Piscinibacter sp. HJYY11: one gene and its partner. The protein of the gene in region 1 binds, or shares a complex with, the protein of each later gene. Links are inferred from orthologs where the notes say so. Each region holds a gene or a part of one and is shown on either strand. Other genes may lie near its edges.

What was found.
Region 2: the proteins of ccmB (region 1) and ccmE are in contact, whole or in part, in a solved structure (PDB 8CE8), measured with the Escherichia coli proteins. The link is inferred for Piscinibacter sp. HJYY11 from one-to-one orthologs.

The regions. Positions count from the first base shown.
Region 1 is NZ_JAERQZ010000001.1:4,682,133-4,697,287, forward strand. The notes cover bases 6,669-9,649. They hold ccmB (heme exporter protein CcmB), read left to right. Parts: upstream 6,669-7,816; coding sequence 7,817-8,482; downstream 8,483-9,649. Other genes in these bases: JI745_RS21955 (ATP-dependent DNA helicase), read right to left, coding at 6,669-6,849; JI745_RS26535 (hypothetical protein), read right to left, coding at 6,878-7,075; ccmA (cytochrome c biogenesis heme-transporting ATPase CcmA), read left to right, coding at 7,182-7,820; ccmC (heme ABC transporter permease CcmC), read left to right, coding at 8,505-9,254; ccmD (heme exporter protein CcmD), read left to right, coding at 9,251-9,424. In the rest of the region: JI745_RS21940 (S41 family peptidase), read right to left, coding at 1-1,427; JI745_RS26530 (diguanylate cyclase domain-containing protein), read right to left, coding at 1,621-4,185; JI745_RS21950 (hypothetical protein), read right to left, coding at 4,182-4,442; more of JI745_RS21955, read right to left, coding at 4,516-6,668; more of JI745_RS21980, read left to right, coding at 9,650-11,505; JI745_RS21985 (hypothetical protein), read left to right, coding at 11,584-11,994; JI745_RS21990 (TonB-dependent receptor), read left to right, coding at 12,075-14,138; JI745_RS21995 (DJ-1/PfpI family protein), read right to left, coding at 14,171-15,155. UniProt on the Escherichia coli protein: Required for the export of heme to the periplasm for the biogenesis of c-type cytochromes.
Region 2 is NZ_JAERQZ010000002.1:262,522-277,599, reverse strand. Bases 8,023-10,926 are described here. They hold ccmE (cytochrome c maturation protein CcmE), read left to right. Parts: upstream 8,023-9,191; coding sequence 9,192-9,662; downstream 9,663-10,926. Other genes in these bases: JI745_RS24970 (heme lyase CcmF/NrfE family subunit), read left to right, coding at 9,659-10,926; JI745_RS24980 (FAD:protein FMN transferase), read right to left, coding at 8,023-8,853. Outside these bases: JI745_RS25020 (lipopolysaccharide assembly protein LapB), read right to left, coding at 1-102; JI745_RS25015 (AraC family transcriptional regulator), read right to left, coding at 136-747; JI745_RS25010 (DUF3570 domain-containing protein), read right to left, coding at 762-1,937; JI745_RS26585 (DUF4266 domain-containing protein), read right to left, coding at 1,924-2,166; JI745_RS25005 (TlpA disulfide reductase family protein), read right to left, coding at 2,166-2,678; JI745_RS25000 (outer membrane beta-barrel domain-containing protein), read right to left, coding at 2,691-3,356; JI745_RS24995 (SH3 domain-containing protein), read right to left, coding at 3,380-4,144; JI745_RS24990 (hypothetical protein), read right to left, coding at 4,141-4,782; JI745_RS24985 (hypothetical protein), read right to left, coding at 4,776-7,793; more of JI745_RS24980, read right to left, coding at 7,837-8,022; more of JI745_RS24970, read left to right, coding at 10,927-11,605; JI745_RS24965 (DsbE family thiol:disulfide interchange protein), read left to right, coding at 11,602-12,129; JI745_RS24960 (cytochrome c-type biogenesis protein), read left to right, coding at 12,126-12,626; c-type cytochrome biogenesis protein CcmI, read left to right, coding at 12,626-13,867; JI745_RS24950 (AraC family transcriptional regulator), read left to right, coding at 13,890-14,720; JI745_RS24945 (class I SAM-dependent methyltransferase), read left to right, coding at 14,787-15,078. UniProt on the Escherichia coli protein: Heme chaperone required for the biogenesis of c-type cytochromes. Transiently binds heme delivered by CcmC and transfers the heme to apo-cytochromes in a process facilitated by CcmF and CcmH.

The DNA of each region.
Region 1 (15,155 bases):
TTGCGCTCGACGGCGCTCTTGGAGACGACCACCGGCTTGCCCTTCAGGTGGTTGAGCGCCTGGGTGAGCTGGAAATCTTCGGCGCTGCCGAATTCGGCCGGGCGCTTCAGGGGCTGGGCGCCGGCCTTGGCGGCTTCGGCCTCCAGCTTCTTGCGCGCTTCCTCGCGTGCCTTCTCGCGGGCCACGTCCTTCACCTCGGGGCCCTGGCCACTGTTGAGGTGCTTGTCCAGGTCGGCTTCGCGCATCTGCAGGGCGGCGAAGATGTTGCCTTCGGCCGTCTCGTCGAGCATGACGTCGGGCACGATGCCGCGGGCCTGGATCGACTTGCCGCTCGGGGTGTAGTAGCGGGCGGTCGTGAGCTTGACCGAGGTGTTGGGGATGATCAGCTCGCGGCTCTCGGTCTGCACCGAGCCCTTGCCGAAGGTCTGGGCGCCCATGATCACGGCACGCTTGTGGTCCTGCAGGGCGCCGGCGACGATCTCGCTGGCCGAGGCCGAGCCTTCGTTCACCAGCACCACCATCGGCACCTTCTTCACCGCCTCGGGCAGGCCCTTGAGCGGGTCGAAGTTGCTGCGGCGGCTGTAGGCCTCGGGGACGGCCTTGAACTCGTGGCGCGACTGCGGCATCTGCCCGCGCATCGAGACAACCGTCACGCCCTGCGGCAGGAAGGCTGCCGAGACGGCGATGGCGCCGTCGAGCAGGCCGCCCGGGTCGTTGCGCAGGTCGAGCACGAGGCCCTTGAGGTTGGGGTCCTGGGCGTAGAGGTCGTTGAGCTTCTTGACGAAGTCGCCGACGGTGGGCACCTGGAACTGGCTCACGCGCAGCCAGCCGTAGCCCGGCTCGATCATCTTGGCCTTGACGCTCTGGGTCCTGATCTCGGCGCGGGTGATGGTGACCGGGAAGGTGCGGTTCTCGGCCTTGCGGTAGACCGTGAGCGTGACCTTGGTGTTGATCTCGCCGCGCATGCGCTTGACGGCCTGGTCCATCGTGAGGCCGCGCACGGCGGTGTCGTCGATGCGGGTGATGAGGTCGCCCGACTTGATGCCGCCCTTGAAGGCCGGCGTGTCCTCGATCGGGGTGACGACCTTGACCAGCCCGTCTTCCATGCTGATCTCGATGCCCACGCCGACGAACTTGCCTTCTACGTTTTCGCGGAACTCGGTGAAGCCCTTGCCTTCGAGGTACTGGGAGTGCGGGTCGAGCCCGGAGACCATGCCGGCGATGGCGTCACGGATGAGCTTCTTCTCGTCGACCGGCTCGACATAGTTGCGCTTCACCACGTCGAACACGACGGCCAGCTGCTTCATCTCTTCCAGCGGCAGCTCGGCCATGCTGCTGCGGGCGGTCGCCTGAAGTTGCATGGTGGTCAATCCACCAGCGAGGGCCCCCACGACAACCCAGCCAGCGACCTTGAGTTTGGCGCCCATATATGACCTGCTTCCTGCAAAAAAAGGAGATTTCACGCGAATTCAGTATAAAACTGCGACCCCGCTTGGAGGGGCGTGGTAGCACTAAGTTTCAGCCCTTTTTCCCGAGTCGGCGCGAGGAATGGCGCGGGGTGTGCAAAGAAACACGCAGGTCCTGAAAGGGCATCGCGGCGCTGGGTTTTCTGCTGGGTTTTCAACCCTGGGCCGCTGCCACCTCGAAGCGGCCGCGCCCGGCCCGCTTGGCCTGGTAGAGCGCCACGTCGGCGCGCTGGGCAAGCGACTGCACCGTGTCCTCGCCGTGGCGCGCGAGGGCCAAGCCCACGCTCGCGCCGATCGACAGCCGCTTGCCGTCGATTTCAAACACTTCGCCCAGGGCGCCGACGATCTTCCGGGCGACCGTGCCGGCTGCGGCATCGTCCCTCACGTCGGGCAGCACCACGGCGAACTCGTCGCCGCCCAGGCGGGCCAGCAGGTCGGTCGGGCGCAGCACCTTCTGCAGGCGCTGCGCCACGGCCACGAGCAGGGCGTCGCCGGTGGCATGGCCGTGCTCGTCGTTCACCGGCTTGAAGCGGTCGAGGTCGACCATCAGCAGCGCGATGGGGTGATGCTCCTCGTGGGCGCGCAGGAGGGCCTCGCCCACGCGCAGGTCGAAGCCGGCGCGGTTGAGCGCGCCGGTCAGCGGGTCGGTCTGCGAGGCGTCGAGCAGGATCTGGTGCTGGCGCTTGTGGCTGGTGATGTCTTGCGACAGGGCCACGAGGCCGGCCACCTGGCCCTCTGCGTCGCGGAAGGGGATGTAGGTGGTCTCGAAGTACTGGTGGCCGTCGATGCAGGACTCGAACATCACCCGCTGGCCGGACAGCGCCAGCTCGATGTTGGGCCGGCGGCGCTCGTATTCCGCCTCGCCAAGCACCTCGCGCGCGTGCAGGCCGGCCAGCCGGCCCTGCGGGCGTCCGACCCACTGGTCGAAGGCGTCGTTGGTGAAGAGGTAGCGCTGGTGCCTGTCGGCCACGGCCACCAGCACCGGCAGCGTGGCGGCCACCACCTTGAGGATGGACTCGCTGCGCTGCAGCTCGGTGCGGGCGCGGATCTCGTGCGAGATGTCGCGCATGACGATCGAGTAGGTCTCGACCTCCTGGCGCTCGTCGCGGTGCGCGATGAGCATCTCGCTGACGTCGATCTCCTTGCCGTCGCCGCGCAGCACCGAGGTCTCGCCCACCCACAGGCCGGTGGCGAGCGCGGTGGGCATGATGATGTCGCGCACCTGGGTCTCGCGGTGCGCCGGCAGGAAGTCGTCGAAACGCATGTGCTCGATCGGTGCGTCGGGCTTGATCTCCATCATCTGCCGGCCGGCCGGGTTGACGTAGAGCAGCTGCCCCTGGGCGCTGACCTGCGCCACGACGTCGGTGCTGCGCTCGAAGATGGCGGTGAGCATGCGCTGGGCGCGCTGCTGCTGGACGCGGTCGGTCACGTCTTCGATGGAGCCCACATGGCCGATGAGCTTGTTGTCCACCAGGAGCGGGGCGGTGCGCACCGAGAGCATCACCTGCTGGCCGTCGGGCCGGGTCACGTGCAGGGTGTTGCGCAGCGGGGCGAGGCCGGCGGTCGCCTGGCGCCAGGCGGCCAGCATCGGCTCGCGCTGTGCCGGGTCGAGGAGGTCGCTCCAGCCCCAGGCCATGCGCTCGCGCGGCAGGCCGGACTTCTGGAAATAGGCGTCGTTGGCGTAGGTGGTCTCGCCGAGGGTGTCGGTCATGAAGAGACCGAGCGGGAAGGCGTTGCTCACCGCGTCGAACTGGGCCCGGCTGTGGCGGGCGCTGCGCTGGCTGCGGGCCAGCGACCACGAGAAGACGATGCCGGCGAGCGTGAGCAGCGTGAGGATGCCGATGCCGAGGTTGCGCCGGGCGTGGAAGGCGGCCAGCAGCTCGTCGCGCTCCTGCGAGACCAGCACGGTGACCGGGTACTGGCCCAGCCGCTCGAAGGTGGCCAGGCGCCGATCGCCCACGCCATAGGCGGCGGAAGTCTCGAAGGCACCCTGCGCGCTGCCGGGCGGCATCTGGGCGGGGCGGTCGGCCAGCACGTTGCGGCCGATCAGGGTCTCGGAGTAGGGCGTGCGCACGATCACGATGCCGGTCGAGGTGGTGAGCGAGATGCCGCCGGCCGGCTGCTCGCGCAGGCGTTCGTGGATGGTGCTCAGCTGCGGCAGGTCGACCCAGGCCACCAGGCCCACGGCCAGGCCTTGCGGGCCTGCGACCGGCGCCGACAGGCGGCGTGTCAAGGGCCAGCGCCAGGGTTGGCCGGCAGCCTGGCGCAGCGGCTCGCCCACGCGCATCTCGCCGGCGGCGTCCGGCAGCTGCACTGCCGGCATGCGCTCGAGCCAGGCGGGCGAGCCGGGCACGGGCACGGCCTTGCCGTCCGCGTTGACCAGCGCCACCCAGACCAGGTCCTTCGGGTGGCGGCTGAAGGTCCGCAGCAGCTCGCCGAGCGCGTCGTCGAGCTGCGGCGAACGGGCCAGCCACTGCTGCGCCACGTCGAGCCGGGCTTCGGTGACGCCGAGCAGGTCGCGCGTTTGCTGGGCGGCGGCGTTGTTGACCAGGCGCAGTTGCTTCTGCGCGCCTTCGACCATGCGCCGCTCCTGCACCACCGCAAAGCCGAGCACCAGCCCCCACAGGATCGCCAGCAGCAACGCGACCGCGATGAAGGGCCCCCAGGCGAGCAGCCGGGAGTAGGGCTTGACCGCGGTGGGCAGCTGGTGCGGTGTCACTTCTTGACGGGTTTGCGCGCCGGCGGGCTGGCCTCCGGTGGGCGGCTGGCGGCACCGGGCACGATGCCCGGCGTGTTGATGCACTTCAGCGTTCGCGGGGCCATGGCGTAGGTGCTCGTGCCGGCCACGTTCTGCTCGAGTGCTGCCGACAGCAGCGCCGAGCGGGCCGTCTCGCAGGCGAGGTTGGAGTTGAAGGTGGCGACCAGGTAGGGGTTCATGCCGTAGGCCGTGACCATGAAGGCGAAGAGCGATACCACGGGAGCGTCTCCTTGGAGAGTCTGGGCGGACGGGCCCTGATGCTGGTGCGCACCTTAGCGGAAGCGCATTTCGTTACAGCGCGGAAGAGTTGGTGATTTGGGGCTCACTTTGCCGGATGGTCCACCAGGCCGGGAGGAGTCTGCGGACCCGCGGGCCGGTGAAGCGGTCGTCGATGAGGTGGATCACGCCTTCGTCTTCGGTGGTGCGGATCACCCGGCCGGCGGCCTGCACCACCTTCTGCAGGCCGGGGTAGAGGTAGGCGTAGTCGTATCCGCGCTCGGGGCCGAAGCGCGCGTCCAGGCGCTTCTTCATCTCTTCGTTCACCGGGTTGAGCTGGGGGAGGCCGAGCGTGGCGATGAAGGCGCCGATCAGGCGGTCGCCCGGCAGGTCGACCCCTTCGCCGAACGAGCCGCCCAGCACCGCGAAGCCGACGCCGCGCCCTTCGGGCACGAAGCGGGCGAGGAAGGCCTCGCGCTCGGGCTCGCTCATGCCGCGCGACTGCTCCCACACCGGCACCTCGGGCGCGAGGGTGCGGAAGGCGGCCAGCACCTGGCGCAGGTAGTCGAAGCTGCTGAAGAACGCGAGGTAGTTGCCCGGCCGACGGGCGTATTGCTCCGCGATCAGCCCGGCGATCGGCTCGACCGACGCCGCCCGGTGCTGGTAGCGGGTGGAGATGTGGCGTGCGACGCGCACCTCGAGCTGCCCGGCCGAGAAGGGCGTGGGGACGTCGACCCAGACGGTGTCGTCGGGCAGGCCCAGCAGGTCGGCGTAGAACTCGCGCGGCGTGAGCGTGGCCGAGAAGAGCGCCACCGAATGGGCCACCGCCAGGCGCGGCCCGAGCTGCGGCGCCGGCACCACGTTGCGCAGTGTGATCAGCGCCAGCGGCTTGCGGCCGGGCGGGCCTTGCAAGGTGACGTCGACCAGCCAGTTCTCGTCGGCCAGCTCGTGCACGCGCGAGAAATGCAGCGCATCGAAGTAGAAGCGCTGCAGCTCGCCGTCGACGGCGCTGGTGGGGTACTCGGTGAAGTGGTCGGTGATCGCCGAGGTGGCCTTCTGCAGGGCCTGGCTGAAGGCCTCGGGCACGGCGGGGTAGACCTGGTAGGGCGTGGCCTGTGTGGCCTGCGGTTTGGCCCAGTCGTTCCAGGCCTTGTTGAGCTTGGCGAGCACGCTCTTCAAAGCGGCCGGCGCGGTGCGGCGCATCGCCTTCAGCGCGGCCTGGTCGAGGTCGGCGCTGTACATCATGCGGCTGCGCTCCAGCAGGTTGTGCGCCTCGTCGATCAGCACCGAGACGCGGCTGCCGCGCGCGAGCGTGAGGCCCATCAGCAGGCCGCCGATGTCGAGCAGGTAGTTGTAGTCGCCCACGATCACGTCGGCCCAGCGGGCGAGCTCCTGGCTCAGGTAGTAGGGGCAGACCTGGTGGGCGAGTGCGACCTCGCGCACGGTGGCCTTGTCGAGCATCGGGCGGGCGAGGGCCTCGGCCCGCGCGTCGGCCAGGCGGTCGTAGAAGCCGCGTGCAAGCGGGCACGATTCACCGTGGCAGGCGAGCTCGGGGTGCTCGCAGGCCTTGTTGCGCGCCACGAGTTCCAGCGTGCGCAGGATCGGCCGCGCGGGCTGGCCGGACTGCAGGCGCTCGGCGGCTTCGAGCGCGAGCTGGCGGCCCGAGCCCTTGGCGGTGAGGAAGAACACCTGGTCGAGTTGCTGCCCCGGCATCGCCTTGAGCATGGGGAAGAGCGTGCCCACCGTCTTGCCGATGCCGGTGGGCGCCTGCGCCATCAGCACGCGCCCCTGCACCGTGGCGCGGTAGACGGCCTCGGCCAGCTCGCGCTGCCCGGTGCGGAAGTGGCCGTGCGGGAAGGGCAGCGCCGCCAGCGTCTCGTCGCGCTGGCTGCGATGGGCCACCTCCTGCTCCGCCCAGGCGAGGAAACGCTCGCAGTGCGACTCGAAGTGCGAGCGCAACTCCTCGGCGCTGCAGGCCTGCGTGAAAACCTGCTCGCGCTGCGAGGCGATGTCGAAGTACACGAGCGAGATGTTCATCTCGTCGAGATCGAGCCCGTCCTTCTGGAGCTTCAGGCACATCAGCCAGCCGTAGACCTTGGCCTGCGTCCAGTGCAGCACACGGTGGTTGGCCGGCTGGCGCGCGAGGTCGCCGCGGAAGGTCTTCACCTCCTCCAGCGTGCGGCTGTGGCGGTCGTAGCCGTCGGCGCGGCCGCGCACGGTGAGGAGCTTGTACTCGCCGCTCACGCTCACCTCCGACTCGTAGCCGTCACGGGCCCGGCGGGCGGCCACGGTGGCGTGGCCGGCCTGGCCCTCGAGGGCGGTGGGTGCGGGGGTGAAGCGCAGGTCGAGGTCGCCCGACTTGGCAGTGAACTCGCACAGCGCGCGAACGGCGATCGCGTAGGTCTTCAAGGCGCTTGAGGCACGCCTGCCGGGCGCACTACAGCAGCGAGACCGGCGGCTTGGCCGGCTGTTCGCGCATCTTGTCGACCAGGGCCTCGGCCTTTTCCAGCTCAATGTAGACCGTGGCGAAGAGGGTCGCCACATCAGCCAGCTTGGATTTCGCAACGCCGGCAGCCGGGTTGGTGATCAGCGCTGCCGTGATGGTGGCAGATGGTTGCAGCAGGTCTCGGTTCATGGCGCGCTTTCGGAAGTGTGGACCATCGTACTCCACGGTCCCTCGACCCCCTGTGCGGTGCACCTACACTGCCGGGCTGCGCGAAACGAATCGCCCATCGAACCTCATGATCCCTCCGGTGCACGCCGCGACGACCGATGACACGCCACCGCTGCTCGCCGCGGTGGGCCTGGCCTGCCGGCGCGGCGACCGGGTGCTGTTCAGAGGGCTCGACCTGCCGCTGCGGCGCGGCGAGGTGGTGTGGCTGCGAGGCGCCAACGGCCGGGGCAAGACGAGCCTGCTGCGCCTGCTGGCGGGACTGTCCACGCCGGAGGCCGGCCAGATCCGCCGCGAGGGTGAGCTCCTCTACGTGGCCCATGCTAACGCGCTGAAGGAAGACCTGTCGGTGCTGGAGTCGCTGCGCTTCCTCGCGCGGCTGCACGGCCGCGACGTCGACGACGCCGCGTTGACCGAGGCGCTGCGCCAGTTCGGCATGGCCACGCGCCGCAACGCGCCGGTGCGCACGTTGTCGCAGGGCCAGCGCCGGCGGGTCGCGCTGTCGCGCCTCGCGCTCGCGCCGTCACCGGCGGTGTGGGTGCTCGACGAGCCCTTCGACGCGCTCGACGTCGAGGGCATCGCGTCGCTCAACGAGGTGATCTCGCAGCACGTGCAGCGCGGTGGCGCGGTGGTGTTGACAAGTCACCAGGCCGTGACGCTCGCCGAGCCGGTGCCGACCGTGCTGCAGCTGGACGAGGTGGCGGGATGAGCGCGTTCACTGCGGTGCTCGCGCGCGACCTGCGCCTCGCGGCACGCCGCCGCATCGAAGCCCTGTTGCCCATCGCGTTCTTCACCGTGGCCGTGAGCCTCTTTCCTTTCGGCGTGGGCCCCGAGCCGCAGACGCTGCGCATCATCGCCCCCGGCGTGGTGTGGGTCTGCGCGCTGCTCGCGGCCATGCTGTCGGTGACCCAGCTCTACGCCACCGACCACGCCGACGGCTCGCTCGAGCAGATGCTGCTTTGCGGCGAGTCGCCGGTGCTGATCGCCACGGCCAAGGCGCTCGCGCACTGGCTGCTGACGGGGCTGCCGCTCATCGTGGTGGCGCCGCTCTTCGGCGTGATGTTCGACATGCGCGGCGAGGCCATTGCCGCCCTCACCTTCGGCCTCGTGCTGGGCACGCCCATCCTGAGCCTGCTCGGCGGCCTGGGCGCCGCGCTCACGCTGGGCTTGCGCAGCGGGGGCGTGCTGCTGATCCTGCTCATCCTGCCGCTGTGCATCCCGGCGCTGATCTTCGGCGCGGGGGCGGTGGGCGCGGTGGAATCGGGCGTGTCGGCTGAAGGACACTACTCGCTGCTGGGCGCCTTGCTCATCGCCACCGCGCTGCTCGCACCCTGGGCCACGGCTGCAGCCCTGCGCATCTCGACCGATTGACTCACCAACTGACGAGAACCTCATGAACTCGCCATTGCGTCTGTACACCTTCGCCGCGCCGTCGCGCTTCTACCGGCTGGCGGGCACGCTGATCCCCTGGCTGTGGGCCGCGACCATCGTGCTTGCAGTCGTCGGGCTCTACATCGGCTTCTTCGTCGCGCCCACCGACGCGACGCAGGGCGAGGCGTACCGCATCATCTTCATCCACGTGCCCGCCGCGTGGATCTCGATGGTGCTCTACCTGGCGATGGCCTTCTGGGCGGGCCTCGGCTGGGCCTTCAAGACGCGGCTCTCGTCGATGGTGGCGAGGGCCATCGCGCCGACCGGCGCACTCTTCACCTTCATCGCGCTGTGGACGGGCGCCTTCTGGGGCAAGCCCACCTGGGGCACCTATTGGGTGTGGGATGCGCGGCTGACGTCGTACCTGATCCTGCTCTTCCTCTACCTCGGCTTCATCGCGCTCACCGAGGCGATCGACGATGCACGGCGTGCCGACAGCGCCGGCGCCCTGATCGCGCTGGTCGGTGCCATCAACGTGCCCATCATCTATTTCTCGGTGAAGTGGTGGAACACGCTGCACCAGGGCGCGACCATCAGCATGACCGCCGCGCCCAAGATGGCCAGCACCATGCTGACCGCGATGCTGATCATGACCTTCGCCTTCTGGGCCTATGCGTTTGCGGTGGTCTTCATGCGAACGCGCGCGATCGTGCTCGAGCGCGAGCGCGAAGCCGACTGGGTGGCCGCCGAACTCAAGGGAGAAAAAGCATGAACTGGGGCAGCGCCTCCGAATTCTTTGCGATGGGAGGCTACGGCCTCTATGTGTGGGGCTCGTACGCCGTGGCCCTGCTGTGCATGCTGGCCGAGCCGCTGATGACCGCGGCCCGCCACAAGCGGGCCCGCCACAACGCCCTGCAGGCAGCCGAAGACGACGGCCGATGAGCGGCCGCTTCGTGATGAAGGCGCTGCCCCGCGCCGTGTGGGGAGCCGTGTGCGTGCTGGCCTTGGGCACGGCGAGGGCGCAGGCTGTCGTCGAGCCGGCGGCCGCGGCCGCATCGGCGCCTGTGGAGGCACCGGCCGCGCCGGCGCCGGCGCCTGCGGCCAGCAGCCCCAGCCTGCCCCGGGTAGAGATCACCGGCCGCAGCCAACGGGCGCCCACCAGCCGCAGCGTGATGACCGGCGATGAGCTGCGCACCGTGCCCGGCACCGCCGGCGACACGATGAAGGCCCTGCAGGCCCTGCCCGGCGTGGCGGTGGCCGACGACAGCAGCAGCGCCCCTGCCGTGCGCGGCTCGCGGCCGGACGACAACCTCTACTACGTCGACTTCCTGCCCGTCGGCTACCTCTTCCACATGGGCGGCCTGACGAGCACGATGCACAGCGAGCTCGTGCGCCAGTTCGACCTCTACAGCGCGGCCTTCGGCCCGGAGTACGGCGACGCCATCGGCGCCGTGCTCGACGTGACCTTGCGCAACCCGCGCACCGACCGGCTCGGCGGCGTGCTCAACGTGAGCCTGTTCGGCGCCGATGCGCTGATCGAAGGGCCCATCAACGAGAAGCAGTCGTTCTACTTCGCGGTGAAGCGCAGCTACCTCGACCTGGTGCTCAACACGGTGGAAGACGACGACTCCGGCGTGATCGTCACCGTGCCGCGCTACTGGGACTATCAGGGCAAGTACATCTGGAACCTCAACGAGGACCACCGGCTGAGCTTCCATGCGACAGGCGCCGCCGACAAGCTCGACTTCCGCGTGCCCGGCGGCTCGACCCTGGGGACGCAAGACCCGGTGCTCGCCGGCGACAGTGCGATCGGCACCTCGTACGGCACCCAGGCCGTGGTGTGGGATGCCGACTTCGGCCCGCGCCTGCGCAACAAGCTGGCCGTCGGCAGCACGCTCGACCGCAACACCAGCTCGGTCGGGACCGCGCTGCGCGCGACCTCTCGTGCGTACACGACCTTCCTGCGCGAGCAGCTCAAGTTCAAGCTCGCCCCGCGGCACGACACGACGCTCGGCGGCTCGGTCGAGTCGATCAAGCTCCGGTACGACATCGACGCGCAAAACGCCCGCTGCACCGAGTTCGAGCCCGATTGCGACTACACCAGCGCACCGCGACAGCAGGGGCGCGACACGCTGCGCGCCCGATTCGGCAATGCCTACGCCAGCCACCGCTGGCAGGCCACCGACGCATGGGCGGTGAGCGTCGGGGCGCACCACACGCGAGACGGCTACCTCGGCCGCCGCTACACCGAGCCGCGCATCGGCCTCGAATGGCAGGCGACGCCGGCGACCACCTACACCGCGGCATGGGGCCGCCACAACCAGTTCCCGGCGGGCGAACAGGTGATCGCCGGGTTTGGCAACACCGGCCTGTGGCACCTGCGCGCCACGCACAGCGTGCTCGGCGTGCAGCAGAAGCTGGCGAAGGGCTGGTCGTGGAAGCTCGAGGCCTACCAGAAGAAGTTCAGCGACTTCGTGGTCGCCGACCCGACGGTCAACTACATCAACGGCGGCAGCGGCCGCTCCCGCGGTGCCGAGCTGCTCATCAAGAAAGACCCGGCCGCCGGCGGCCGGCTCTCGGGCTGGTTCGCCTTGAGCCTGTCGAAGGCGCGCCGCCAGAACGACGTGACCGGGCGCGAGTTCCCGTTCGCGTTCGACCAGCCGGTGATCGCCCACCTGGTGGCGCAATACCGCATGAGCGAGCGCTGGATGTTCGGCGCGAAGTGGAGCTACCACACCGGCTCGCCCTACACGCCCATCCTCCGCGGCGAGCAGGACCCGGCCGATGGCCGCTACCGCCCGGTCTACGGTGAATTGAACAGCGATCGACTGTCGCCCTACCACCGGCTCGACCTGCGCGCCGACTGGAAGCTCTCGCCGAGCTTCAGCTTCTACGGCGAGCTGATCAACGCGTATGCGCGCAAGAACCCTTCGGGCTACAGCTACAACGCCGACTACAGCCAGCGCAAGCTGGTGACGCAGCTGCCGCTGTTCCCGTCGTTCGGCGTGAACATCAGGTTCTGACGACGTTCGCGGGCTGTGCTGCATCCAGGTGGTCGCATCCGACGTATCGAGGTGGCAGCGCGATACTCCGCCGATCCCATGAGCCTCCTCATCTCTTCGCCCCTGGCCCGCGACGCGATCCGGCTGCTTGCCTGCTGGGTCGCGGTCATCCTGCTCGTGCAGGCGATGGCATCGGCGCTGGGGCGCGTGCAGGGGCCGCGGCACCTGCACATGCAGGCCGAGGCGGTGGCGACGGTGCATGAGCACCGACATGACGACGGCGGCTGGGAGCGCCACGTGCACCTCTCGTCCATACCGGGTGCGACCCTGTACGACGAGGCGCAGCAACTCGGTGCCACGGCCGGCGCTGTGCTGTCGGCCATGGTGGCCATCGGTGCGTCATCGCACGACGTGGCCGCCGCGGATGCTGGCCACGTGATGTGTGCCTGCGCGGCGTGGAGCTGCATCACCCACACCGCCGGCTTGCCGGAGCGACCGCCCCGCGCCTGACGCTGTCCTGCCGAGCCCCTGCGCGCGCCGCAGGCCCTCACCACCGGCCTTCGCCCGAAGGCCTCCCGGACATCGTCTCCATGAAGACCACCTTGCATCCCGTCGCGCTGGGCGTGCTGGCCCTGTGCGGCCCCGCCGTCGCGCAAACCACTCCGCCGCCGGCCCCTGCCAGCCACCAGGTGGCCGCCGTCCACCTCGACCCGGTCGAGGTCACCGGCCGCCACTACGACAACGCGGTCGGCACGTCCGACTCCGCGTCGCAAGGCGTGATCCGCGCCGAGCTGATGAAGAGCCGGCCCGCGCTGCGCCCGGGCGAGGTGCTCGAGTTCGTGCCGGGCGTCATCGTCACGCAGCACTCGGGCGACGGCAAGGCCAACCAGTACTTCCTGCGTGGCTTCAACCTCGACCACGGCACCGACTTCGCGACCAGCATCAACGGCATCCCGGTCAACATGCCCTCGCACGGCCACGGCCAGGGCTACACCGACCTCAACTTCCTGATCCCCGAGGTGGTCGACCGCATCGAGTACCGCAAGGGCCCCTACTTCGCGAAGAGCGGCGACTTCTCCTCGGCCGGCTCGGCCGACATCGCCTACCGCACGCGCTTCGATGCGCCGTTCGCGTCGCTCACCATCGGCCAGCGTGGCTACCGGCGCGGCCTGGTCGGCGGCTCCACGCAGGTGGGCGGCGACCACACGCTGATGGGTGTGGTGGAGCTGCAGCGCAACGATGGCCCGTGGACGGTGCCTGAAGACCTGAAGCGCGCTAACGGCGTGCTCACCCTCAGCAGCGGCAGCAAGAACAAGGGCTGGAACGCGAGCCTCATGGCCTACGACGCGAGCTGGACGGCCACCGACCAGGTGCCCGAGCGCCTGATCCTCGAGGGGTACAACGGCCAGCCCTTCAGCCGCTTCGACAGCCTCGACCCCACCACCGGCGGCACGACGCGCCGTAGCAGCCTCTCGGGCGAGTGGCGCGACATCGGCAACGACAGCGCCACGCGCGTGTCGGCGTATGCGATCGACTACCGGCTCTCGCTATTCTCCAACTTCACCTATGCGCTCGACCGGCCCGACGACCAGTTCTCGCAGCAGGACAAGCGCACCGTCTATGGCGTCTCGGCGAGCCACGCCGTCGACCATGCAGTGGGCCCGCTGCCCGCGCGAAGCGAGCTTGGCGTGCAACTGCGCCACGACCGCGCGCGCGTGGGGCTCTTCGAGTCGTCGGCGCGGGTGCTGGGCACGCCGGTGCGCGACGACAAGCTGCGCGAGACGATGCTCGGCATCTACGGCCAGACGGGCCTGGAGCTCACCCCCTGGCTGCGCACGGTGCTCGGCGTGCGTGCCGACAGCGTGCGCTTCACCGTCGACAACCAGATCGCGGGCGGCTCGGCGACCGACGGCGACCAGCAGCTCTCGCCCAAGCTCACGCTCGTGGCGGGGCCGTGGGCGAAGACCGAGCTCTTCTTCAACGCGGGCCGCGGCTTCCACAGCAACGATGCCCGCGGGGCCACCTCGCCCATTGACCCCGCGCCCGGCCTGTCGGCTTCGCGCGGCTACGAGGTCGGCGCGCGCACCGAGTGGATTCCGGGGCTGCAGAGCTCGCTCGCGCTGTGGAAGCTCGACTTCGACTCCGAGCTCGTCTACATCGGCGATGCCGGCAACACCGAAAGCTCGCTGCCCAGCAAGCGCCGCGGCGTGGAGTGGAACAACCGCTGGACGCCCAACAGATGGCTGCTGCTCGACGCCGACCTCGCCTGGAGCCACGCCCGCTTCCGCCATGCGGGCGACGCCGACCGCATCCCCAACGCCATCGACAGGGTGGCTTCGGTCGCGCTGAGCGTGAAGGACCTGGCCGGCTGGTCGGCCAGCCTGCAGTGGCGCTACCTCGGCAGCGGTGCGCTGGTCGAAGACAACAGCGTGCGCTCGTACTCCTCAGCCACGACCAACCTGCGCGTGAGCAAGAAGCTCTGGCGTGATGCCGAGGTCACGCTCGATGTCTTCAACCTCTTCGATCGCGACGTGTACGACATCCAGTACTACTACGAGTCGCAGCCGCCGCTGCTGGCCGGCCCCCGCGAAGACCGCCACGTGCACCCTGGAGAGCCCCGCACTGTGCGCCTCACGCTCAAGATGCCGTTCTGAGCCAGCGCCTTGCCGCATCAGCAGCGGCGCTCCTAAGGGCAAGGCGCTTCGGGACCGGCGTATTCCATCTCCAGCAGCACCCGGTCGCGGCGTGCGTCGCCGTGTCGCGCGGCGATCTCGCACAGCGTGCGGTCGAGCTGCGGCACCGGTTTGAGCGCGTTGTCCAGCGGCAAACGGGGCGAGTCGTCGGGCGCGTGCGTCAGCAGCCGCAGCCCGCTGCGCAACTGCACCGCCCCCGAGGGCGAAGCCGCTTCGACGCGCACGCGCCCGGTGCGTGCCCATGCATCGGCCGCGAGTGCGAGGGCGATGTCGTCCATGCCGTCGTGCACGTCGACCTGCCAGCGCTCGTCGAGCCAGAAGGCGGCGCCCTGGCGCACGTAGGCGAGGCCTCGCGAGAAGCTGAGCCCGAAACGGGCGCTGTCGTGCGTGGGGCCCCATGCAGACACGCCGAGCTCCTGCGCGACCGCGGCCGCACGGACCGTGCCGCCGATCGCTTCGACCAGCGCCAGCATCGTGGGCACCGAGGCGGTGATGCCCGTGGATGTGGCCACGCCGCGGTCGATCAGGTAGCGCTGGTCGGGCACGTGCTGCGAACCGGGGTGGCGTTTCAGCAGCGTCTTGCGGTCGTACCAGTGGCCCGAGAAGCGGCGCCCGTCCAGCAGGCCCGCACGGCCCACCACGCGTGCACCGGAGCAGATGCCAATCACCTTGGCGCCACGCTGTGCCTGCTGGTGCAGCCAGGTGGTGACGGCGGGGTCGTCGTCGCGCTCCATTGCCGGCACGATGATGTAGTCAGGTCCTTCCGGGTGGCGTTGTGCAAAGCGTTCGAAGCTCAATGCGCCGTCGATCTGCAGGGCAGGGAAGAGCTTCACGGTGCCCGCGCGCGGCGCCACGATGTGGACCTCGGCCACGTCGGCACGCTTGAGCACGGCGTGGGGCAGCAGCAGGTCGGTCATCTCGGTGCGGTCGTTCAAGGCCAGCACCGCCACCACCGGCCGCCGGCCGGGCTCGGGCCGC
Region 2 (15,078 bases), on another replicon or contig:
CACCTTCTTGCCCGCGGCAAGCGGCGCCGAGGCGGCCACGGCCACGGCGAGCGCCACGCCCAGGTGCCGGAGCTTCACCGCCGATGTCAGTCGAGAGGCCATGAGGTCGGGAACGGGATCAAAGAAGCGTGCGCCTTATTGCCAGACCTTGACCTGGAACTCCGGCTGCAGCTTGCCCTGCGAGTCCTTGATCTGCAGCTCGATGTACTTGGGCTCGGTGCCCTTGTCGAACTTGACGGTGGCGCCGCGCTTGTAGTCGCGGAAGTGCGGGCCGCCGCCGGTGAAGAGCGCCACGATCTCGTGCGTGCCGGCCTTCAGGTTGCCGAGGTACAGGCGCTGCACGCCCCCGCGGTGAAGCGCCTTCACCTCGGCCGGGGTGTAGAGGTAGTTGGCGACGACCTTGTCGTCGAGCTTGATCTGCACCGACTCCAGCTCAAAGAGCTTGCCCACGTCCATCGACACGAACACCGCCACCTGCGTGTTGGCCGGGAAGAGCAGTTCCTCCTCGAGCACCAGCAGGTCGCGGTTGAGCTTGATGACGTCGGTCTTGGCTTCCTGCACGCGGGTGTCGAGGCCGGCAGCGGAGGCAGCCGATGCGGGCGCGGCCGCAGCCGAGGCAGCGGCAGCCGCCGGCGCAGGCGCGGCGGCGGCGGGGGCTGCCGCAGGAGCAGGCGTCTGGGCCCACGAGACCGAGCCAGCCAGCAGCAGCATCGCGACCAGGCGTTTGCAGCGGGAGATGAAGTTCATGGCAGGCTCTCGAATCAGAAATTGGCCGTCAGGAACACCTGCACCACGTTGGCATCGTGCTTGTAGGCCTGGCCGGTGCGGATGTCAGTGAAGTCGGAGAACTTGAAGCTGATGCGCTCGACGGCGACGTTGAGCTTGAGGTCGTAGCTGCCGGGCACGCGCTTGAGCGTGTAGGCCATCTTGGCGCCCAGGCTCATGCTCTTGAAGGTGGCGAGCTGGCGGTTGCGCGACAGGTAGGTCGTGGCCGAGGTCGCGTTGTCGCTGTAGAAGAGCGCCTTGCCCTGTGTGTAGTAGCGGCCGTACCAGTCGACCAGCCACAGCTCGTCGATGTGGCGGCTGTAGCCGAGCTCCGTGGTGTGGGCCTTGATCTGCCAGTTGTCCCAGAAGTAGCGGTACTCGGCGCGCACCGCATGGCCGGGTTTCACTTCGCCCAGCACGCGGAACTTGATGGCCCGGCTGGAGCGTGTGCGCGGGTTGCGTTCGGGCACTGCCGCGCCGAAGGCACGCGCCACGCGGTAGGGGCTGCCGAGGAAACCGTCGTCGGCGACCGCCTCCCAGTTGACGCTGGCGAGCCAGGTGGGGCTCAGGATCTGCGTCAGGCCCAGGCGGTAGCGCCAATGCACCGCGTGGTCGAAGAAGCCATCGTTCTTGCGGCCGACCTTGTCTTCGGCCCGGGTGAAGCCGAGCGACAGCGTGGTCATGCCACCGAAGACTTCCTGCGCCACGTCGACGCTGGTCGCGTCGGCGATGTAGTCGGGCTCCTTGCTGTGCGAGGTGCTGACCGAGAGAGTGGCATCGCGCACCACGTAGTCGGCCGCGAAGATGTATTCGTTGCGCGTTTCCTTGTAGGGGCTCGCGGTGGTGACGACGTCGATCGACGCGTTGCTGACGATGTCGACGTAGTAGTTGGCCGAGAGCGACAGGTTCTCGCCCAGCTTCTTGCGCACGAGGAAGGCCGGGCCGTAGGCCTTGAGGCCGCCGCCTTCGTAGACGTGGAGCATCGCGTCGGCACGGTCTTCCGGCAGGGTGGGCGCTGCACCGGCCACGCCGCTGGCGAGCGCACCGCCGAGCAGGCCCGCGGCCTGCACCGCCGAGCGCGGCTGGCGGCGCAGCACCGCCATCACGCGGCGCAGGCCGGCACCCAGGGCACGGGCGATGGACAGCACACGACGGCCGTCAGTTGCAGCCACAGCCGCCTCCCTGCACACCGGTCGCGCCGCGCCCGCCCTCGCGCACTTCGCGCACATGCTCGAAATGCTTGGCCGACAGGCCATCGCGCGAGAACTGCAGCAGCGGCGACGCCAGGCGCTCGCGCTCATAGGGCTTGACCCAGGGCTCGATGCTGCCGCACCCGCTCAGCAGGCCGGCAACGGCCGCCGCGGCCAGCATGTGCACGCAGACGGTAATGGAGCGGCGCATCATCTTTCCTTCAGCAGCTCGCGGATCTGCTGGTCGTAGGTGTCTTCGTAGCCGTCCTGGTAGCCGCGGTGCAGGAAACGCACCTTGCCACTGCGGTCGATCACCATCGTGGAGGGCATGCTGTTCAGGTCGTAGAGCTTGCTCACGGCCTTGTCGGTGTCGAGCAGCACCGGGAAGCTCACCTTGAGCTTGCTGGCGACGTCGGCCGCGTTGCGCACGTCTTCGTCGATGTTCACGCCCATCAGCACGAGCCCGGCGGACTTGTACTTGTCGGAGATGCGGTTCAGGTGCGGGATCTCCTTGCGGCAGGGCCCGCACCAGGTCGCCCAGAAGTTCACGAGCACGACCTTGCCGCGCTGCTCCTGCAGGCGCATGTTGGGGCCGTTCAGCGTCTTGAGGGTGAAGTCGGGGGCGTTCGTGCCGACGGTCGCGGCGGCGTTCGCCAGGCCGGCAGCCGCCAGCAGGAAGGAGCCCAGCGCCAGGGGCACGATGCGGAGGAGTTTCGAGGTCATGAAATGCACCTGTCAGAAGAAGAAGGTCGTGCCGAGCGTGAACTCGATGTTGTGGGTGCTCTTGCGGCGGCCCAGCAGGTCATAGGTGAACATGTGGTCGCGGATGTCGATCTGCAGCGCGAACCAGTCGGCGAAGAGCACCCGCGAGCCGACGCCGTAGTTGATCGTCTGCTTGCGCTGCTCGAGGAACTTGGTGTTGCCGATGCCGGCGATGAGGTACAGCGCCGAGGCCTTGGCGGTGTTGCGCCAGATGAAGATCTCGCCCGGCAGCGCGTTCCAGCCCACCGACACGTTGTAGTAGGTCAGGGTCTCCGTGCCGCTCGGGAAGATGCCGCCGGGGAGGATCTGGCGGTAGTTCTCGTCGCTGACCTTGGTGCGGGCGTAGGCGCCCTCGACGAAGAAGTCTTCGGTGATGTGGTAGCCGAGCCGCACGCCGCTCACCGAGCTGGAGCCGAAGCTCTCGGTGGCGTAGGTGCCGGTGAAGAGGCCCAGCTCGAAGTCCTTCGACGGGAACTTGGGCACCTTGACGTTGCGCCGGTCGACCTGCGGCACGATGACCTGCTCGTTGGCCGGCTTGTTGTCCTTGTCTTTCTCGTCGGCGGCCAGGGCACCCGGCGAGGCGCACAGCGTGGCGGCGGCCAGCAGCGAGGAGACGATCAGCTTGGGGGTCATGGGCATGAGGGCGTGCACGATGAGACCGATCAGAAGAAGAACGACAGCCCGGCCGTCACCGCGCGGTACTCGCCATAGCGGGCGTCGCTCAGGAAGGCCGTGTAGAAGGTGTAGTCGGTGCGCAGCACGAAGCGGTCGGTCAGGTAGTAGCGCAGGCCGATGGTGCCGTTGGCGAGGTTGACGTTGGTGAGCTGCGCGCCGACCAGGCTCTGGTTCGGGATGTTCTTGAACTTGCCGATGCCGACGCCGAAGAACGGCGACCAGCGCTTGTCCGACCAGGGCTCGGAGATGAGGTTGAAATGCCAGAGGTCGGTGCCGGAGAACACGCCCTGCACCTGCGCGACCGTGCCTTCGAGCGACAGCGTGTCGGACAGGCGATAGCCCATCCACAGCTTGAGCATGGGCTCCTTCTTGAAGCGGCCGTAGCCGGCGCCCATTTCGAGCTTGCGCTTCAGGTAGTCGTCGAGTGCGACGTCGCGGAAGGTCTTCTGCCCACCGGCTTCGGCAATCGTGCGCTCAAGCTGCTGGCGCACGACCCAGCCGACCTTGCCGTCGGAGGTGCGGATCTTGTACCAGTCGGTGCGGCGCAGCTCGATCTCGACCCAGTCGGCGCGCTCGACCACGTGGAAGACCGGGTAGCCACGCCCCGGGCCGGTGTGGACCTCGAGGTAGGGGTCGGCGACGGTGAGGCGTTCACGGGGCGCGTCGGCGGCGAAGACCGGGCTCGCCAGCCCTGCCACGGCGCCCAGCGCCAAAGCGCAGGCCACGCTTCGAACGACACGTGGCACGTTCATGGACACGCAGGACCGGCAGGCAAGTCGGTGGTGAGTTCGTCCTGCCCCACGGGAATGGGGTTGGTCATCCAGTAGAGGATCTTCTGCACGTTGGGGTCGAGGTCGTTCGGGAAGATCTGGCCACCGCCATGCAGCACGCCACGCACGAGCGGCTTGGTAATGAGCCGGCTCAGCAGCACGGAATTGAAGGTCACTTCGCCTTGGGCGGAGTAGTAGTTCTTGTACATGTCGCTGGCGCGGATCACGTCGGCGGTGCTGAGCAGGCTCACGGGCGCTGCTGAGGGGCGCACGCGGAATGCGCCGCCCGCGCCGTTGGCATCGTCATGGCAACCCGCTCCCGCACAAGTGTTGGTGACCGGCGGATTGGAGCCAATGATCGGCAAGGACGCAAGGAATATCGGGTTGATGCAGCGCTGGTAGTAGGCAAAGGAGAGCGACCGCCCTCCCGTGCCACCGCCATCGTTGCGGATGTCGGGCGGGTTGCCCAGCGGCGTCCCGCCGCCGCAACCCGCCATCAAGGCGATCAGGGCCGCGGTCGCCCCCGCGCGCGCAAGGCGCGGGAGGTGGCCCAGGCCGGCCTGCGCTGCGCGCAGGCTCGGGACACGCTGGCGAAGTCCACGCTCTTCCTTGGTCAGCATCCGCTCGAGATCCAGTTCGCGATCGTCTGGTAGTCGGCACTGCCGACCGGCAGGACCGGCCCGGTGCCGCCCGCGGGGTGCGGGTTGCTGGACGGCCGGCTCAGCAGGTAGTTCGACGCCGCATTGCAGGTGTTGGAAATCATCGAGAGTGTCACACCGAAGTCGCCCTCGGTGCTACCGGTCAGGATGAAGCGGTTGCCACGGAAGGTCAGGCCACCCGGCACGGCCGGGTCGATGTTGCCGGCCTGGTGGCACGAGGCGGCGCAGCTGCGGCGCAGGATCGGCTGCACATTGGCGGCGAAGCTCGCTTCCGAGAGGCCGTTGATGGCGCGCACGCTGCCGTTCGGGTTGAACGGGTCGTTGTAGTACTGGCCGCCGAGGTCCATCCACTCGGTCACGAGGCGCAGCTCGGCCTTGTTGAGCAGGGTCGCATGGTCCGGGGCGGTGTTGGGCGGGTTCGGGTGGGCCGTGCGCGCACCGGCGCCTGCCAGCAGGGTCTCGCCGAAGAGGATCTCGCCCAGGCGGCTCTTGCGGGTGCCGCCAGCCGAGTTGGCCGCGCTCGAGCTCGTTTCCACCAGCGCAGCGCCGCGCTCGATCATCGGCTCGCCATCGCGCACCACGATCTGCGGCAGGCCGGTGGCCTGGTCGATGATCGGGTCGCCCATGACCAGCTCTTCATACGAGGTCATGCGGCCGGTGCCGGAGGTGGTGCCGCGCAGGTCGAGCACGGCCGCATCGGCGTGGCAGTTGGTGCAGGTGTGGGCTCCGGCCGGGCCACGGGCACGCGTCCAGATGGGGGCGATGTGCTCGGGGTAGTTGATGATGCCGCGGTGGGTGCCGGTCGTGGCCGGTGCCGGGGTCTGCAGGTCGTCCGCCGGGTTGGCGTTGCCGGTGTAGCGGATCTGGATCGGCGCACGGGCGACGATGCCGCTCTGGGTGGTGTCGGCCCAGACGTCGGTGAACTCCAGGTTGGCCTGCAGGGTCAGCGCCGCCGGGGTCTGGCGGGTGCGGGTCGAGGCCATCGTCTCACCGGTCTGGTGATCGGAAGCCAGGGCGGCGACCAGCGCAGCCGGCATGGTGTTGACCACGACGCCGGAGTTCAGCGAGGCGCCACGGCGCGGGCTGTGGCAGCCGTCGCAGGTGCGGCGCTCGCCCGGGCGGACCTGGATCCAGTTGGTGTGCGTCTGGATCGCACGGCCCTTGCTGTCGATGATCGACAGCGCGAGCGGCGTGTCGGCCGGCACGTGCAGCTTGAACGAGCCATCGGGTTCCACGGGCGCATAGCCGAGGATCTGCTGCTGCTCGAATTCGGTTTCGCCGATCGAGCTGCGCAGGCCGGTCATGCCTTGCGGGGGTGCCACGGCGCGCATGGCGCGGACGAAGCGCACCGGGGTGCAGTGGTAGGCCGGGTTGGCCGGGTCCTTCAGGGCCACGATGTCGGCCACCGAGCTGCGGGTCTCGCTGTCTTCGTGCGGCGGGGTGGTCATGGCGATGCCGCGTGCGCAGCCGGCCGGGCGGTCGGCGGCGGTCAGCATCATCTCGCCCATGCGGCCGAGGCCGTCGGTGTCGTAGACGCTGCGCACCTCGATCAGCGCCATGTTGGCGGCCGCCAGGGTCGCGTCCACGGCCACCGGCGGGGTGGCGTTGGGCTCGGCGCGCGCCTGGATGGCGATCGGGTCGGTGTACATGAAGCCCGACGGCGGTGCCGCGACCGGCAGCCAGGTCTGGTTGGCCGGGTTGTACATGTAGATGCCGTAGGCGGCCGGGGCGTTGTCGCGCACGGTGTCGAGCGCGATGTCAGCGGCCAGGCGGTTGCGGGCGCTCAGGCGGGCGCGCTCGGCGGAGGTCAGGGTGGCGCAGGGCACCACCACGCCGTTGCGCGTCACTTCACAGGGACGGTAGGCGACGAGGATGCGGTTGGTGCCGTCCCAGAGCGGGTACGGCGTGGTCACGCGGCCGAACTCCGACAGGCCCATGCCGTCGTTCAGCGTCTGCGCGGTGACCTGGCGCTGGCCACCGGTGGCCGGTGCGGTCACGAAGGCGCGGGTGTTGTTCTCCGAGTAGTTGAACGCATCGATCACCATCAGCGCGCCACCTTCCTGGGTGCGCGACAGCGGCATCAGCGAGCTGGAGATGTGGCCGCGGTAGGCACCGTTCGGGTCCATGTCACGCGGGTGCAGGAAGCTGTTGCCCGGGCTCTGCGCGCCGTAGAGCACGAACATGTCGGTGCCGTCGGGCTTGGAGCGGAACACCGCGAAGCGGTTGCGGTCGCCCACGTGCTCCCAGCGCGAGAACATGATGTCGCCGTTGGGGCGCACCACCGGGTTGCGGTCATGCGACTGGTTGAACGAGATCTGCGTGATGTTGCCGCCGTTGGCATCCATCGTGTGCAGGTTCATCACCGCCTCGCGCTCGTATTCGTCGAGCGCCTTGTAGGCCTGGCCCAGCGCCTGGTTGGGGCGCGCCTTGGTCTGGCGGTTGGACGAGAAGACGTAGCCCGCGCCGCCCGGCAGGTAGTACGGGTCGGCGTCGTCGTCGGTGGTCGAGCTGGTGATGCGACGCAGCGTGCCGTTGGTCAGGCCGCTGTTGGTCATGTCGTATTCCCAGATGTTCCAGCGGCCGGTACAGGCGGCCACGCCGTTGATCTGGGAGGTGTTGGAGGTCGGGCAGCGCAGCGCGAAGACGATCTTGCGGCCGTCGTACGAGACCTCGGGGTCGGAGGCGTCACCGTTGCCCTGGGTGATGTGGCCGGTGATGTTGTGTTCCTGGGCGCTGGCCGACGACTTCTCGCGGATCATGAGGTCGCCACCGGCAGCGAAAGGCGCGCCGTCGGTCGGGTTCATGCTGAGGGTCGTCGAGCGCTTCACATAGGCCACCGGCACATCGCCGTTGACCGTGACCGTGTCGCCGGAGTCCGTGCTGCTGCTGCCGCTGCCGCAACCCGCGAGCACGACGCTTGCGCAGACTGCGATGCACGCCAGCGCATGCTTTCTCGTCAGGACTTCTTTCATGTTCACCTCCTATTGAGTCCGATTCATCGTCAACACTTGCCGGTCACTGCGCTGGCGCTGCCGCGCCATCCAGCAACCCGGACGAGTAGTGCAACGCCCCTTGCGCGTCGACCACCACCGCGTCCACACCCGGCTGCGACTCGACGAGTCGCATGCCGGCATCCAAACCCATCACGAACAGGCACTTCGACAGCGCCTCGCTCGTCAGCCCGTCGGCGGCCAGGATCGTCACGCTGCGCAGCGCGCGCGGCGAACGGCCGGTGCGGGGGTCGAGCAGGTGGTGATGGCGCACGCCGTCTTCGATGAAGAAGCGCTCGTAGTCACCCGAAGTCGAGATGGACGTGTCTTCGAGCGGCAGCACCGCCACCACGCCGCTGTCGCGCTGCGGATCGCGGATGCCGATGCTCCAGGGGCGGCCGCCACGGTCGCCCATCACATAGCTGTCGCCACCAGCGGCCACCGACGCGTTGGCGATGCCCATGCGGCGAAGGATGGCCACGCTGTTGTCGACCGCATGGCCCTTGGCAAAGCCACCGAGGTCGATGCGCACGCCCTCGCGGGCGAAGCGCAGGGTGCGCTGCTCGCGGTCGAGGATGAGGTGGCGCCAGCCGACGGTCGGCTTGGCTGCGGCCACCGCCTCGTCGCTCGGCTTGATGCCGGCGCGGTAGTCGTAGAGCTGGCCGACACCGGCGTAGGTGATGTCGAAGGCACCGTCGGACAGCCTGGAGAAATCGATGGCCCGCGAGACCAGGCGCGCCATCTCGGCGCTCAGCGGCACGGCGTGGCGGGCCGCTTCGCGGTTGATGATCGACAGCTCGGAGTCGGCCTTGTGCGGGCTCATGGTGCGGTCGATGCGGTGCATCTCGGCCATCACCGCGTCGATCGCAGCCTCGCCCTGCTCGCGCTGCGGCGCCCAGAGCTCCACGCGCACCGCGGTGCCCATGATGGCTTCCTCGCGGCTCATCCACTCACCTTGGCGCTGCGAGCGGCCCCATGCACGGCTTGGGGCCGTGGCCTGGGTGTCGTCATTGCGACGGAGCTTGGACAAGCCGAACAGCATGGCTTACTCCGCGTGCTCCGAACGGTGGCAGATGAAGGTCAAGATGCACTCCGAGGTTGTTGTGTCAGGCCTCTCTTTGCGACGTGCGCAACGGAGGCCCTCTTTGTCGTCGGCCGGATCATCGACCCACAGAAGCGAAAAAATAACGTCAATAGTTGGCAAACGTGAGCAGGCTTACATACGGTCGCAGAAGATACGGAGTGGCCTTTGGTGTATGCGCGCTTGCTACAGAACGGAACTTGCCCATACCGGAATCGCACTTAGCCTGCGCGGATAATCCGCCGTTGGCCCCTGTCTCCGACGGCCCGGCCTCAACCTCAACGCGAGCCTCTGCTCACATGAAACCTCGACACAAGCGCATCGCGATCATCGTGGGTGCACTCGCCGGCCTGGGCATCGCCACGGCACTCGTGCTCAACGCCCTCCAGAGCAACGTCGCCTTCTTTTTCACGCCCACCCAGGTGGCGGCGGGCGAAGCTCCGAAGAACCGTGCCTTCCGCGTCGGCGGCATGGTGCGCGAGGGCAGCGTGAAGCGCGACCAGATGACGGTCCACTTCATCGTGACCGACACGGCCAAGGACGTGCGCGTCACCTACACCGGCATCCTTCCCGATCTCTTCAAGGAAGGGAAAGGCGCGGTGGTGCAGGGCAAGCTCGGCAGCAATGGCGAGTTCCAGGCCACCGAGGTGCTCGCCAAGCACGACGAGAACTACATGCCGCCCGAGGCGCAGCATGCGGTCGACCAGGCGCACAAGGCCGCCAAGTCCATGCCCAAAGACGCCATGCCCAAGGAAGGCGCCCGCCCATGACCCCCGAACTCGGACACCTGGCCCTCATCCTCGCGCTCTTCGTGGCGCTGGTCCAAGGCGTGCTGCCGCTCATCGGCGCCCACCGCGGCCATGCCGGCTGGATCGCCCTCGCCCGCCCCGCGGCGCAGACGCAGTTCCTGCTGGTGGCCTTCGCCTTCGGCTGCCTGATGTATGCCTTCGTCGCCAACGACTTCTCGGTGCAATACGTCGCGCAGCATTCCAACTCCAAGCTGCCCACCGCCTACCGCGCCTCCGCCGTGTGGGGCGGCCACGAAGGCTCGCTGCTGCTGTGGGTGCTGATGCTCACTGGCTGGTCGGCCGCCGTGAGCCTCTTGTCGCGCCAGCTGCCGCAGGCCATGGTGGCGCGTGTGCTGGGGGTGCTGGGCCTGGTGTCGGTGGGCTTCCTGCTCTTCATGCTGCTCACCTCCAACCCGTTCGACCGCCTGCTGCCGGCCGCACGCGACGGTGCCGACCTCAACCCCTTGCTGCAGGACCCCGGCCTCATCGTGCACCCGCCGATGCTCTACATGGGCTACGTGGGCTTCTCGGTGGCCTTCGCCTTCGCCATCGCCGCGCTGCTGGCCGGCCGGCTCGACGCCGCGTGGGCCCGCTGGTCGCGCCCCTGGACGAACGTGGCCTGGGTCTTCATGACCCTCGGCATCGCGCTCGGCTCCTACTGGGCCTACTACGAGCTGGGCTGGGGCGGCTGGTGGTTCTGGGACCCGGTGGAAAACGCGTCGTTCATGCCCTGGCTCGTGGGCACCGCGCTGATCCACTCGCTGGCCGTGACCGAAAAGCGCGGCAGCTTCAAGAACTGGACGGTGCTGCTGGCCATCGCCGCCTTCTCGCTGTCGCTGCTGGGCACCTTCCTCGTGCGCTCGGGCGTGTTGACCTCGGTCCATGCCTTCGCCACCGACCCCGAACGCGGTGTCTTCATCCTCGGCTTCCTGGTGCTGGTGATCGGCGGCTCGCTCACGCTCTTCGCCTGGCGCGCGGCCAAGGTCAGCACGGGCGGCACCTTCGCGCTCTTCTCGCGCGAGACGCTGCTGCTCGTCAACAACGTGCTGCTGGTCGTGGCCTGCGGCTCGGTGATGCTGGGCACGCTCTACCCGCTGCTGATCGACGCGCTGGGCATGGGCAAGCTGTCCGTCGGCCCGCCGTACTTCAATGCCGTCTTCGTGCCGATCATGCTGCCGCTGCTCTTCCTGATCGCACTCGGCCCGCTCGCACGCTGGAAGCACGCCGACGCGCGCGACATGGCGCAGCGCCTGCGGCTGGCCGCCGTGATCGCCGTGGCGGCCGGCATCGGCCTGCCGTTCCTGGTCGGCGAGTGGAGCCCGCTGGTCGCGCTGGGCCTGCTGCTTGCGGTGTGGATCATTGCCAGCACCGCCTTCCAGATCCGCGAACGGCTGCGCTCGGGCTGGCCGCCAAGGTCTTTCTGGGGCATGCACCTGGCCCACCTCGGCATGGCCGTCTTCGTGATCGGCGTGACCATGGTCAAGGGCTATGAAGTCGAGAAGGACGTGCGCATGGCCATGGGCGACACCGTCGCCATGGGCGGCTACACCTTCCGGCTCGAGAGCGTGCGCCAGGTCGAAGGCCCCAACTACACCGCCATGCGCGGCGACGTGGCGCTCCTGAAGGACGGCGTGGTGCTGCGCCACCTGCACCCGGAGAAGCGCAACTACTTCTCGTCGCAGATGCCGATGACCGAGACCGCCATCGACTCCGGCTTCACCCGCGACCTCTACGTCTCGCTCGGCGAGGCGCTCGACCCGCAAGGCAGCGCCTGGAGCGTGCGTGTCTATTACAAGCCCTTCGTCACCTGGATCTGGGGCGGCTGCCTGCTGATGGCGCTCGGCGGCGGCATCGCCGCGGCCGACCGGCGCTACCGGCTGAAGCAGCGCAGCACCCAGACGGCCCTGCAGGGGGCCGCGGCATGAAGAAGCGCTATGTGCTGATCCCGCTGGCGCTCTTCATGGTGCTGGCGGTGTTCCTGGCGATCGGCCTCAAGCTCAACCCGCGCGAAGTGCCATCGCCCCTGGTCGGCAAGCCGGCGCCGGCCTTCACCTTGCCGCAGCTTCACAAGGAAGGCAGCTTCAGCCCGAAGGACATGGCGGGCAAGGTCTGGCTGCTCAACGTCTGGGCCTCGTGGTGCGTGTCGTGCCGTGTCGAGCACCCGCTGCTGGTCGACTTCTCCAAGCGCAAGATCGCCCCGCTCATCGGCCTCGACTACAAGGACCAGCGCCCCGAGGCACTCGCGTGGCTCCAGCGCCATGGCGACCCGTACGACTTTTCCATCGTCGATGCCGATGGCCGCGTGGGCATCGACTACGGCGTCTACGGCGTGCCCGAGACCTATGTCATCGACAAGGCGGGCGTGATCCGCTTCAAGCAGATCGGGCCGGTGACGGCCGAGGTGCTCGAGCAGAAGATCGTCCCGCTGGTGCGAGAGCTGCAGAAATGAGCGCGAGGCACTTCCTCCGGGCGCTGCTGCTGGCGCTGCCCCTGACGCTTGCCACGGCCGCGCTGCACGCGAAAGACGCCGCGCCGCTGGCCGACGACCCCAAGGTCGAAGCCCGCCTGCTGCACATCAGCGAGGAGCTGCGCTGCCTGGTCTGCCAGAACGAGTCGCTCGCCGGCTCGCGCGCCGACCTGGCGCTCGACCTCAAGCGCGAGATCCGCACGCTGATCAAGCAGGGCAAGACCGATGACGAGATCCGCGAATTCATGGTCCACCGCTATGGCGATTTCGTGCTCTACCGACCGCCGGTCAAGCCGACGACCTGGCTGCTGTGGGCCGGGCCGTTCGTGCTGATGCTCGGCGGCCTGGTCGCACTGATCACCTTCCTGCGCCGCCGCCAACCCGCCGACGCGGCCCTCAGCGCCGAAGAACAACGCCGGGCCGAAGCCCTGCTGAATGACAAACGCGAGGCACCGCCCTCGCTCAAGGGAGACTCCTGATGGGCGGATTCGCACTGGCCGCGGCCCTGCTGGTCGTGGCCACTCTGGTGGTGCTGCTGCGCCCGTGGAAACGCAAGCCCAAGGCCTCTGTGGCGACGAGCGACGTCAACGCCGGCGTCTACCGCGACCAGCTGGCCGAGATCGACCGCGACCTCGCCGCCGGCACGCTGACGCCTGAGGACCACGCGCAGGCGCGCGCCGAGCTGCAGCGCCGCCTGCTCGACGACGTATCGGCACAGGAGACGCCGGCCGCCGCCACCACCAGCATGCGCGCCACGGCCATCGTGATCGCCCTGGCCCTGCCGCTGGCCGCGGCTGGCATGTACGCCTGGCGCGGCTCGCCGCAGGCGCTCGACCCGCTCGTCGTGCGCGCCCCCGAGCAGAAAGACGTCGAGAAGATGGTGGCCGACCTGGCCGCCCGCATGGAGAAGAACCCCGACCCGCGCGGCTTCGTCGTGCTGGCACGCAGCTACCGCGCGATGGGCCGCCTGCCCGACGCCGAAGCGGCCTTCAACCGCATCGGCCCGGCCCTGCAGGAAAACGCCACCCTGCTCGCCGAATACGCCGATGTGCTGGCCACCCGTGCGATGGGCAACTTCGACGGCAAGCCGATGGAAGTGCTCAACCAGGCGCTCAAGCTGGAGCCGGAGAACCCGATGGCGATGTCGCTCGCGGCGACCGCGGCCTACAACCGCAACGACCTCGCGACGGCGCTCAAGTACTGGGAGCAGCTGCTGCGCATCATCCCGCCCGACTCCGATGACGCGAGGTGGCTCACCGAGGCCATCGCCAAGACGCGCGAGCAGATGGCGGGTGTGGGCGGCTCCAAGGCACCGGCGGCGGCCACGGCTGCCGCGACGGCTGCCACGAACAAGCCGCCTCTCGCCGCTGTGGCGGGTGCCGGCGTCAGCGGCCGCGTGAGCCTTGCGCCGGCGCTCGCCAGCAAGGTGCAGCCGGGCGACACCGTCTTCATCTTCGCGCGCAACCCGCAAGGCCCGCGCATGCCGCTGGCCGTGCAGCGCACGCAGGTGTCGGCCCTGCCCTTCAGCTTCAAGCTCGACGACAGCCTCGCCATGAGCCCCGAGGCCAAGATCTCGGGCGCAAGCGAAGTGCGCATCGAGGCGCGTGTCTCGCGCAGCGGCAACGCCACGCCGCAGTCGGGCGACCTCATCGGCGCCAGCGCCACGGTCAAGCCGGGCGCCAGCGGCGTCGAGGTGGTGATCGACCAGGTGCGGCCCTGACCGGCCGAGCCCACCACGTCGCATGGCCGCCTCCGAGTTGCACCGCTGCGAGGTGAAGACGACACCCTGGCCCGGCGTCCACCTCACGCAGATCGAAAGCTCGCGGCACTTCCCGCGCCACTGGCACGACACCTTCGGCGTGGGGCTGATCGACCAGGGTGCCCACTGCTCCGCCAGCGGCCGCGGCACGGTGACCGCGCACGCGGGCAACCTGATCAGCACCAACCCCGGCGAGGTGCACGATGGCCGGCCGCTCGGTGCGCCAGCGCGGCGCTGGCGCATGGTCTACATGGAAACCTCCGCGCTGCAGGCCTCCACGCTCGCTGCGGGTGACACGCTGCCGCAAGGCCTGGCGCTCACACACCCCGTGTTCGACGATCCGCTGCTGCGGCAGGCCTTGCAGCACCTCTTCGCACAGCTGCTGACTCACACCGCGACGCCGGATGCGCTGGCCTGCGACGAAGCCTGGGCCCAGGTCTGCGGCCGGCTGCTCGCCCAGCACGCCAACCGCGCCCCGCGGCCGCAGCGCCAGGCCTCGCCTGCACTCGACCGCGTGCGCGACCGGCTCGCCGACGACCTGGCCGATGCGCCGTCGCTCGACGACCTGGCCACGCTTGCCGGCCTGAGCCGCTACCAGGTGCTGCGTCATTTCGCGCACGAGCACGGCATGCCGCCCCATGCCTGGCTGCGCCAGCGGCGTGTCGAGCACGCCCGCGCGCTCATCGCCCGCGGCGACGCCCTCGCCGACGTGGCGCTCGCGTGCGGCTTCGCCGACCAGAGCCACATGAGCCGTGCGTTCACGCAGCAGCTGGGCTTCACGCCCGGCGCCTGGCAACGGGCCGCGCTGCAATAGCGTTCAAGACCGCGCAGGCGGTGCCGGCCAGACTGGCCCCATCGTCACTTCCCCGCTGCGTGTCCCATGAGCCATGCCTACGTCCACGGATACGGCCACCGTGAGCAAGAACGCCTGCACGACCAGGCCCGCACGCTGTCGGAGCTGTTGCACCACGACACCCGCTACCCGACCGGGAGCCGCGTGCTCGAAGCCGGTTGTGGCACCGGCGCACAGACCTTGACAATCGCCGCGCAAAGCCCCGGCGCGCACGTCACCTGCATCGACATCTCGGCGGAGTCGCTCGCCCACGCACGCGAGCGCACTGCGGCCGCCGGCCTGCGCAACCTGAGCTTCCAGCAGGCCGACCTCCGCGCGC